DNA from 2 places in the Paenibacillus sp. J22P165 genome. Region 1 is predicted to be linked to the other one. Evidence: riboswitches for the same ligand, from Rfam matches in the RefSeq annotation. Region 1 holds a riboswitch; the other holds the start of a gene.

Evidence for each region. A riboswitch is a leader RNA that binds a small molecule or an ion and turns the genes downstream of it on or off. The one in region 1 is predicted to bind FMN.
Region 2: it holds a riboswitch for FMN, as region 1 does, so the genes downstream of both, ribD (bifunctional diaminohydroxyphosphoribosylaminopyrimidine deaminase/5-amino-6-(5-phosphoribosylamino)uracil reductase RibD) here and AC58QM_RS29315 (DMT family transporter) in region 1, are expected to answer to the same signal.

What each region holds. Positions count from the first base shown of each region.
Region 1 is NZ_JCAUAP010000014.1:91,999-96,958, reverse strand. It holds gene AC58QM_RS29325 (GerAB/ArcD/ProY family transporter) at 1-627, shown strand, start outside; gene AC58QM_RS29320 (Ger(x)C family spore germination protein) at 624-1,748, shown strand; FMN riboswitch at 1,805-1,952, shown strand; gene AC58QM_RS29315 (DMT family transporter) at 2,139-3,047, shown strand; gene AC58QM_RS29310 (sugar phosphate isomerase/epimerase family protein) at 3,108-3,908, shown strand; gene AC58QM_RS29305 (TrkH family potassium uptake protein) at 3,938-4,960, shown strand, end outside.
Region 2 is NZ_JCAUAP010000002.1:403,308-408,267, reverse strand. It holds gene AC58QM_RS05985 (hypothetical protein) at 4-1,206, shown strand; FMN riboswitch at 1,372-1,546, shown strand; gene ribD (bifunctional diaminohydroxyphosphoribosylaminopyrimidine deaminase/5-amino-6-(5-phosphoribosylamino)uracil reductase RibD) at 1,776-2,885, shown strand; gene ribE (riboflavin synthase) at 2,902-3,573, shown strand; gene AC58QM_RS05970 (bifunctional 3,4-dihydroxy-2-butanone-4-phosphate synthase/GTP cyclohydrolase II) at 3,586-4,815, shown strand; gene ribH (6,7-dimethyl-8-ribityllumazine synthase) at 4,891-4,960, shown strand, end outside.

The DNA of each region.
Region 1 (4,960 bases):
TATTTCCCACTGAAATACGCGGATTGGACCGGTATTTTGCCCGTAATGGAGACAGATCTGAAGCATCTCAGCAAAGGTGTTCTTTCTATGTCATTCACCATGGCAGGGTTTGAGATACTTTACTTTATTTATGCCTATGCCAAAGATAAGTCCACTGTCCAACGGTACACCCAGATAGGTCTCATGAGTGTTAACTTGGTGTATACGGCTGTTATGTTTGTGTCCATTGTTTTCTTCAGTGGAGGTGAGCTCTTGAAGACGGATTGGGCTACGTTTACTATGCTGAAAATTATTAAGTTCCCATTTCTGGAGCGGTTTGAGTACATAGGAGTGAGTTTATGGCTGTTAGTGATTGTTCCTAATCTGCTTATGTATAGCTGGGCAGCGACGAAGGGGCTGAAGAAAGCATTCTCATGGAAACAGAAATACTGGCTGTATCCATTCATGGGAGTTGCTTGGGTCGCTTGTTCTTTCATTGACTCCCGTATTCAGATGGATCAGATCAATGATGTCTTTGCAAAATGGGCGTTCTACATCGTTTATGTCTATCCTGTGTTGCTCTTCGGAATTGTCCACATCCATTTCTGGAGACAGAAGAAAAGGAGTCAATCCGAGGTGATCGTATGAAAAAATTCAATATCATGTTCCTATTGCTGCTTGTGCTCACGTTGACTTTCAGCTTGCATTTGGAGAAAAACGTTTTGGAGAAATTAGGCATGACGATCGCGGCGGGGTATGACCAAGGTGAGGGAAATAAAATCAATGCTACCTTTGTGATTCATCAAATAGATCCGAACTCCAGATCGAATGTCATGACAATTAGTTCAGAGGGATTGACCAGTAAAGGTGCACGTGTTGCTGCTAATCGGAAATCGAATAAGAAAGTCGTATCGGGTCAGTTGCGGGTGGCCGTTTATGACTATAAGCTGGCACAGAAGGGGCTTTTACCCTTGGTAGATACTTTATTTCGGGATGCTTCAATTGCTAGTACGGTGTATATGGCTGTCAGTAAAGATACGGCACAGGATTTGTTAATGCATAAATATACACAGTTCCCAGATGTCGGAACATTCATCGTCGACAACATCAATCAGAATATTATTGAGGAGCAGATGGTTTCAGGCACCTTACATGAGTTCCTTTCGGCTTTGTATTCTACGGCAGACCCGATGGTGCCACTGTTAGAAAGAAAAGGCGATACGGTTGAGCTTAAAGACGTGGCTGTGTTTAGTGAGGATAAAATGGTAGGAACTGTTGACCCGAAGGAAGCTTTCTTCCTCAAGACGATAAGGGGTCGATATAAAACAGGCAGTATTGAACTGTCTTTGGACACGGATCAATTGGGAGATATCGCGAAGCAAGTCAAGGATAAGACGGTAAGAGTAGTGCTCGAGAATATTTCTAGCAATAGTACCAAAAGGCTGATTAGCCAAAATCCGCTGAAGTTTCAGGTTACTATTCAATTGAAGGGCATGCTTACGGAAAGTTCTGCACAATTTGATCTCGGTCAGGCCGAGGTAATTCAAGCCCTGGAAAAGCAAATGAACAAAAAATCCGAAGCGCACATACAAGCTTTATTAAAGAAATTAACGGCCTTAAACTCAGATCCAGTCGGATTTGGCGAAGTCTACCGCAGTCGGGTGTATCATTCCAATCTGACCAGCGAATCGTGGCATGACATGTACAAAACTGCCTCGTACGATGTCCATGTAGATATGCGGATCGTGCGATTGGGGCAAATCCAATAGCGCATAAAAAGTGTTGCCAATCAAACTGTAACCTGATAGTATACACTTAATCGAATATGAACCTTCGGGGCAGGGTGCAATTCCCTACCGGCGGTGAGGATACGTGTGTGTATCTCCAGCCCGCGACTCCTAGCCAGCAATGGCTGGGACTGACTTGGTGTAATTCCAAGGCCGACGGTATAGTCCGGATGGGAGAAGGTGAAGAACAGCTTGTTAAATTTTTATTAAATTTAACAGGTCTGTTTGTCAATGCCCCCGTTGAAATGAACGGGGGCATTGTTTCTTCGAGAAGGTTCAATTCAGACCGTATACTAGGAGGTTTTTGAATTGGAAAATGCATTTAAGTTTGGAAGTAAGGGTGCGACTGCCCAGTCAACTCGTACAGGTGGTATGAGTGGGATCTGGTATGTAGCGCTTGGCGCCACACTGTGGGGATTGGATCCGCTCTTTCGGATCCTCTTGTTAAAAAGCTTGACCTCAGCGCAAATCGTATTCATTGAACATGTTTTATTGGCCATTTACGCTGTACCTATCCTGATAAAGTATCGCAGGACGTTAACTGGCAAGCTATCCCTGGCCGTCATAGGAGCACTGCTCTTCATCTCTTGGGGAGGATCGGCTATCGCTACCATTCTCTTCACTGCGGCGTTCTCTCATGGAAGTGCCAACGCCATCTTACTTTTGCAGAAATTACAGCCCTTATTCGCGATTATATTAGCTCGTGTTCTATTAAAAGAAACATTGCCTTCAAAGTTTTTTGGATACATTGTTGTGGCACTGTTAGGTACTTATCTGTTGACGTTTGGTCTCGGTTTGCCTGACATGGGCTTGAAGGATTTAGGTACGATCAGCTGTTTATTATCAATTCTGGCAGCCGTATTATGGGGCGGTTCAACCGTGATGGGGAAATACTTGCTTCAGCAAAATTTGAATTTCCCAATTGTCACTTCACTGCGCTTCTTACTGGCCCTCCCGTTATTAACGGTCGTGCTTTTAGTAAGTGGTGACCATTGGCAGTTGAACGGTTCAAGCAGCGGGCTGACGATCATCGCAGTAAACCTGCTGTTCCAAGCCTTTTTCCCTGGATTGCTCAGCATGCTGCTTTACTATAAAGGTTTATCATCGACGAAAGCGTTCTTTGCTACGCTAGCTGAACTTGCATTCCCTGCTGTTGGTGTATGCATGAATTGGCTTGTATTTGGCCAAAAGCTGACGATAGGGCAACTGCTTGGTTTCATCCTGATTTGGTTAACCTTATGGTTGATGAGTCAGCAAAGCCGGGTTAAAAATTTACACTAGTCAAATAATGGCAGATGTTTTAAGCTTGACTCATTGATGTAATGAGGAGGGCTTTTTAGGATGGAAATTAAATTATTCAAAGCATTGTGGGGCATGGAGGGTTCTCTAGAGTCCCAGTTTGAGCGTATTGCTGCTGCGGGTTATGATGGCATTGAGGCACCTATGCCGACTCTAGCCGACGAGGAACAGTTCCGGAAGCTATTAGAAGCGTATCATATGGACTATATCGCCATGGTCTTTACTGAAGGACCTAATCATATTGCTTCATTCGAGGAACAAGTGGCACGTGCGGTATCCTTTCATCCCGTCAGCATAACTTCACATAGCGCGAAGGATGCGATGCCGTTCGAAGAGCAAGTCGAATACTTCCGTGTAGCAGCTGCTATTGAGCAGAAATGCGGTATCGGGATTGGCCATGAGACTCACCGCGGCAGAGCGTTGTATAATCCTTGGGAAACTGGCAGGCTGCTGGATGCTGTGCCTGGGCTCAAGCTGACAGCGGATTACAGCCATTGGTGCTGTGTTACCGAGACCACTTTGGAGAATCAAGAAGAGAATCTACACAAGTCTTTTTCCCGTGTCCAACACATACATGGCCGTGTAGGTTATGCACAAGGACCACAAGTCCCAGACCCAAGAGCGCCGGAATACGCACACGAATTACAGCGGCATATGAGCTGGTGGGATAGCATCGTTCAAGCGAAGAAGGAGTCCGGCGAAACAACGATAACCTATACGCCAGAGTTTGGACCTCCAGGTTATTTGCATACCTTGCCATTTACGAATCAACCAGTAGCGGATTTATGGGAAGTATGCCTTTGGATGGGAAAACATTTCAAAGGACAATATAAGAGTATCTAATCCTATTACTCTCTGTTGAAGGTACAATCATGCTAAGCAAATTACAGAAAATGCCTGCCTCGCGACTGATTGTGATCGCATATTTAATTGCCATATTTTTAATTGCTATCCTTTTAAAATTACCTATTAGCTTGCAATCGGGCGCCACAATCTCTTTTGTGGACGCCCTCTTTACTTCCGCCAGTGCTGTCAGTGTGACAGGCCTCACGACGGTAGGGATCAAAGATACGTTAAGCGGCTTCGGTATTGGCGTACTAATCATGGCTTTTCAATTCGGTGGTATCGGCGTTATGACGCTAGGGAGCTTTTATTGGCTATTGTTCGGGCAGGAGATCGGATTGCTGCAGCGCAAGATGATAATGATTGACCAGAATCGCAACAATTTATCTGGGCTCGTTCAGTTAATGAAGCTAGTACTAGGCTTTACGTTGATTCTTGAGGCGATTAGCACACTGGCCTTTGGCTTGTATTTTTATTTCGCTGGGGAATACGGATCGATATGGAGCGCAATGTATTATGGCATGTTTCATACCATTTCGGCGTTTACGAATGCAGGTTTTGATTTGTTCGGCAATTCTTTACTCGATTATTCGGGAGATTATTTCGTACAGGCACTCACTATGCTATTGATTGTATTAGGCGGGATTGGGTTTCCAGTACTGGCTGAGTTGAGAGAGTATTTGTGGGGTGGCCATAAAAATTTCCGTTTCTCCTTGTTTACGAAGCTTACCATCATTACAACCTCAGTGTTGTTATTGTTCGGAGCGATCGGATTTTGGTTAACGGAGCGAACGCATGCGCTGGCAGGTATGAGTTGGCATGGGAAGATATTAAGCTCATTATTCATGTCTGTCACATCACGCAGCGCGGGGCTGACAACGATTGATATTTCTACTATAACGGAGGCAAGCTTACTGCTTGTATCCATACTAATGTTTATAGGCGCAAGCCCCTCCAGTATGGGGGGCGGTGTCCGGACAACGACAGTAGCCGTCATTGTATTGGCTTTGATTGCATATGCACGCGGGGAGAAGGAGCCGAAGGTGTTTGGC
Region 2 (4,960 bases), on a different contig from region 1:
CGTATGAAAGGTGATGTCGATTTGAACCATTATTGGCTAAGGTATGTAGGAGCAGGTATAGGGATCGTTATGCTCTGTTTATTATCTTGGACAGGAAGAGAGCGGACAACGTTCACTGTTCAAAGCCCGCAACATATGTCTATACTCACCGAGGTAGACGAAACTAAAGAATCCTCAGTAACGGTGAGGCGACCTATGATTGAGCAGCTTCGATTAGAGCTTAGTCAAACACATGAACCTATTCGTGATATGAAGGAATGGCTTGAAACTCGAGTATCATCCTACGATTCCAAGAAAGAGCCGTTAGAAGTCATCCAAAAGGATTTAGATCAAGATGACCTTTCGAATGAATGGGTTACTGTGCTGGTGGAGGAAATAACAAATGAGCAAACAGGTGCGATCCAGGAAAGAAAAGCATACGGGGTTGTTATTGATTTTAAGGAAAATCAGTTCACCCTCCAAAGTTTGAATTTTTCATCTGAGAATAATGGCAGAGCGAAGGTCATGACTATTGAGGACCTTACAGGTGATAGCAAACCTGAGGTAGTTTGGTTGTCAATACATAGCGGAGCGCACACCACTTTTTCCGAATATATGGTGTCTTCGTGGGTAGCCGGAAAACTTGAAACTTACGAGGGAACAGCACTGATAGCTAGTGTATCCAAGGCGGAAGTTCGAGATAGGAGAATTCAGCTATCGGGTGGGCTAATTGCTTCAGTTGGAGCGGGACCCTGGCAGCAGGAATTCACGGAGTCGTATGCCATTGTTGAAGATAAGCTCAAACGGACTGAGCGTGTCTATGCGCAATCACCTTCACCGTATCACCGATTGATAAGTGGCATGTGGGCTGAGTCCCACGGATACCAAGAGCAAGCGATACGTGATTATTCGGAAGCCGCCGAGATGAAAGCTATGTCGTATCAAGATTATGCTTTTATTTTTGAAGGTGAATGGGTACAAGGTGGGAAAAATACCGTGAAGGAAGCCGAGTTCGATCGTACGATCAAACGCTTCGCACTGCTACGGAAAGATTTTTTAACGGAAGTGTCCAGAGGTGTTGCCCCTCAAAATGCTTGTTTAGCGGCCAAAAATAAAACTGGCTTCGACATGACCTGGTTGACGTACCTGAATGCACCCGCAGGCTATGCGAATCCTCATTGGGAAGATGGAACAATTTGCTCAGATATTGCCTTGTTAGAACCGTGAATTCATTGTTAAATCAACAATAATGAATTCCAAATCCATGAATTCCGACAAGTTTTATCAGAAAAAATGAAAAAAGGCCTTGCAATTTTCATGCGTGAGTGATAAATTTTTGTTTAATAAAGAAAATAAGTAGCTAAGGTTAGTTACTACTTCTTTTATAGTATGCAAAACCTTCGGGGCGTGGTGAAATTCCACACCGGCGGTGATTCGCACACATGTAGATGGTTGCGATCAGTCCGTGACCCGTTGTGAAGCTAGCGGTATCTGACAACAGCTTCGCTACGGTTGACCTGGTGTAACTCCGGGACCGACAGTATAGTCTGGATGGGAGAAGGAAAATGCGAATGCCAATTCGCTAGCATGCTTGTTCATTTTTTCACATTAACAAAAATTCGGCAGGTCTGTCTGAAAAGACTTCCTCGTCGGTATTGTTTGATTTGATCAAAAATGCAACAGGCGTATTAGCTGGTGTTTATTCGTGTTATCTAAACAATCTCTGGCCCCCATCCGAAAGCGGAAGGGGCTTTTTTGCATTAGATTCAAATGGCGTAAGAAGGCGGTGAACATCCATGCAGCTATTGAACGACGAAGCCTATATGAGACTTGCGTTACAGATGGCAGAGAGCGCACTCGGTCAAACCGGGATTAATCCTGTTGTAGGCTGTGTGCTTGTTAAAGAGGGCCGCATTGTTGGCATGGGTGCACATCTCCAACGTGGACATGGCCATGCCGAGGTGCTGGCGTTGCGAATGGCAGGTGAGGAAGCTAAAGGCAGCACAGCTTATGTGACACTTGAGCCATGCAGTCATTACGGTAAAACACCGCCATGCAGTGACCGCCTCATCGAGGCTGGCGTATCTCGGGTCGTTGTCGCGGTCACAGATCCGAATCCATTAGTTGCCGGCACAGGCATAGCCAAACTGCGTGGACATGGTTTGGAAGTCAGCGTAGGCTTGCTTGGTGAAGATTCCGCGAAGTTGAACGAAGTGTTCAACAAATTCATTGTCACACGCATGCCATTCGTGACGATGAAGACGGCGAGCACACTGGACGGCCGCATCGCGTCCAAGACCGGCGACAGCAAGTGGATTACATCCGAAGCGTCGCGTGCTTTCGTTCATACCCTGCGCCACCGGCATCAGGGTATCCTCGTCGGCGTCCAGACGATCATCGCCGACGACCCGCAGCTGAGCACGCGAGGCGACGTACCGGCTGTGCAGCCGGTACGCATCATCGCGGACTCGCAGCTGCGAGTCCCGCTCGGCGCCCGCGTGCTCACCGAGCAGGATCGTCAGCCGACGATCCTGCTCGCAAGCGCACAGGCGCCCGCGGAGCGGCGTGCCGCGCTTGAAGCGCGCGGCATCACGATCCTCACCTGCGGGGACGGCCCGCAGGTGGATCTGACGCTCGCCATGCAGCAGCTGGGCGAGCGCGAGATCGGCTCCATCCTCCTCGAGGGTGGAGGCCGATTGAATGGCGCCATGCTGGAGCGGCGCCTGATTGATAAGCTGGTACTGATGTTTGCGCCGAAAATTATCGGCGGTGGCGGGGCAGCACCTGTAAACATCCACTTCGACGGCTACGCGAAGATGGATGACGCTATTACGCTCGACCGACTGCGAGTCGAGCAATTCGGACCGGACATTTGCATGACCGGTTATCCGATGTATAAGAGCTAGAGAATGGAGGAGTGGCATGTTTACCGGCATTGTTGAAGAAATCGGCCACATGCGCCGCATTCATAGTGGTGGGCAAGCGATGGTACTAACCATTGGCGCCAAAAAAATATTAGAAGATGTTCATCTAGGAGACAGTATTGCGGTTAATGGCGTGTGTCTTACAGTTATCTCCTATGATAGTGATTCTTTTTCCGTTGATGTCATGCCTGAGACATATCGGAAGACGAATCTTCGCAAGCTACAATCGGGCGCGCGTGTGAATTTGGAGCGAGCGATGGCTGCGAATGGTCGATTTGGCGGACACATCGTACAGGGGCATGTAGATGCAACAGCAACCATTGTTTCTCGAACTCCGGAAGAGAATGCTGTCGTGTATCGATTCGAGCCGGAGAATCCACATATTTTCCGGTATATGATTCCGGGTGGTTCGATCACGATTGATGGCATTAGTTTAACGATTGTAGATGTCACAGAACATGATGTATCTGTTTCGATTATCCCGCACACCCTTGCGCAAACCGTTCTACATGACAAAAAAGCTGGAGACACAGTCAACATTGAATGTGATGTACTCGGCAAATATATGGAACGACTGCTTAAATTTGGTCCTGCGGAATCTTCTGTTCGCGGGGAGTCTAAGAAAAGCACACTGACTGCAAGCTTTCTAGCAGATAATGGCTTTATGTAAGGAGAGGTGTATATGACACAACCTATTAGGTTTAACACGATTGAAGAAGCCCTTACAGATTTGAAATTAGGGAAAGTAGTTATTGTTGTGGATGATGAGGATCGGGAAAACGAAGGCGATTTTATTGCCCTCGCAGATAAAACGACCCCAGAAGTGATCAACTTCATGATCAAAGAAGGACGTGGACTTGTCTGCACACCGATTACTGAAGATAGAGCTAGGGAGCTTGATTTGCCGCCGATGGTAGCGCGTAACACGGATTATCATGGTACAGCTTTTACGGTCTCGGTTGATCATACAGATACAAGCACGGGAATTTCGGCCCATGAGCGTTCTAGAACGATTCAAGGTTTGATTGATCCAACGACGAAACCGCAGGATTTCCGTCGACCAGGTCACATTTTTCCTTTGATCGCCAAAAAAGGCGGTGTTCTCCGTAGAGCGGGTCACACAGAGGCAGCGATTGATCTTGCGATTCTTTGTGATTCCTACCCAGCGGGTGTGATTTGTGAAGTCATTAAAGAAGATGGCACGATGGCTCGCGTTCCTGATCTCATGGAAATTGCCGCGAAGCATGAATTGAGTATCATTACGATTCAAGACTTGATTCAATATCGGAATCACCAGGAAAATTTAGTGAAACGTGAAGTCGAAGTAGATTTGCCTACCGATTTTGGTACATTTAAAGCGATCGCTTATACGAATCAATTGGATGACAAAGAACATGTAGCTCTTGTTAAAGGGACGATTGACCCGACCAAGCCTACTTTGGTACGTGTCCATTCCGAATGTTTGACAGGCGATGTGTTCCACTCTCACCGTTGTGATTGCGGTCCACAGCTAGAAGCTGCGTTAAAACAGATTGATGAAGAGGGCAATGGTGTATTATTATATATGCGTCAGGAAGGTCGCGGCATCGGTTTAATCAATAAATTAAAAGCCTATGTCCTTCAAGAGCAGGGATTAGACACGGTAGAAGCGAATATTAAGCTTGGATTTGCTCCTGATCTTCGTGATTATGGCATTGGTGCTCAAATCTTAAAAGATCTTGGTATTACGAAGCTTCGCCTATTAACGAATAATCCGCGCAAAATCAAGGGCTTGGAAGGCTATGGCCTCGAAGTGGATGAGCGTGTTCCGATTCAGATGGAAAGCAAGAAGGATAACCTGAGTTATTTGCAAACGAAACAACAGAAGTTAGGCCACATGCTGAATTTCAACGATGTCGGCAAAGGCATTTAATTTTAGTTACTAGTTGATCACATAGATCACATCACAAACCACTAATACGCTTTAACAGAAAAGGAGATTCTTATCATGGCTACAATTTATGAGGGACATTTAATTTCGCAAAACTTAAAATATGGGATTGTTGTAGGTCGTTTCA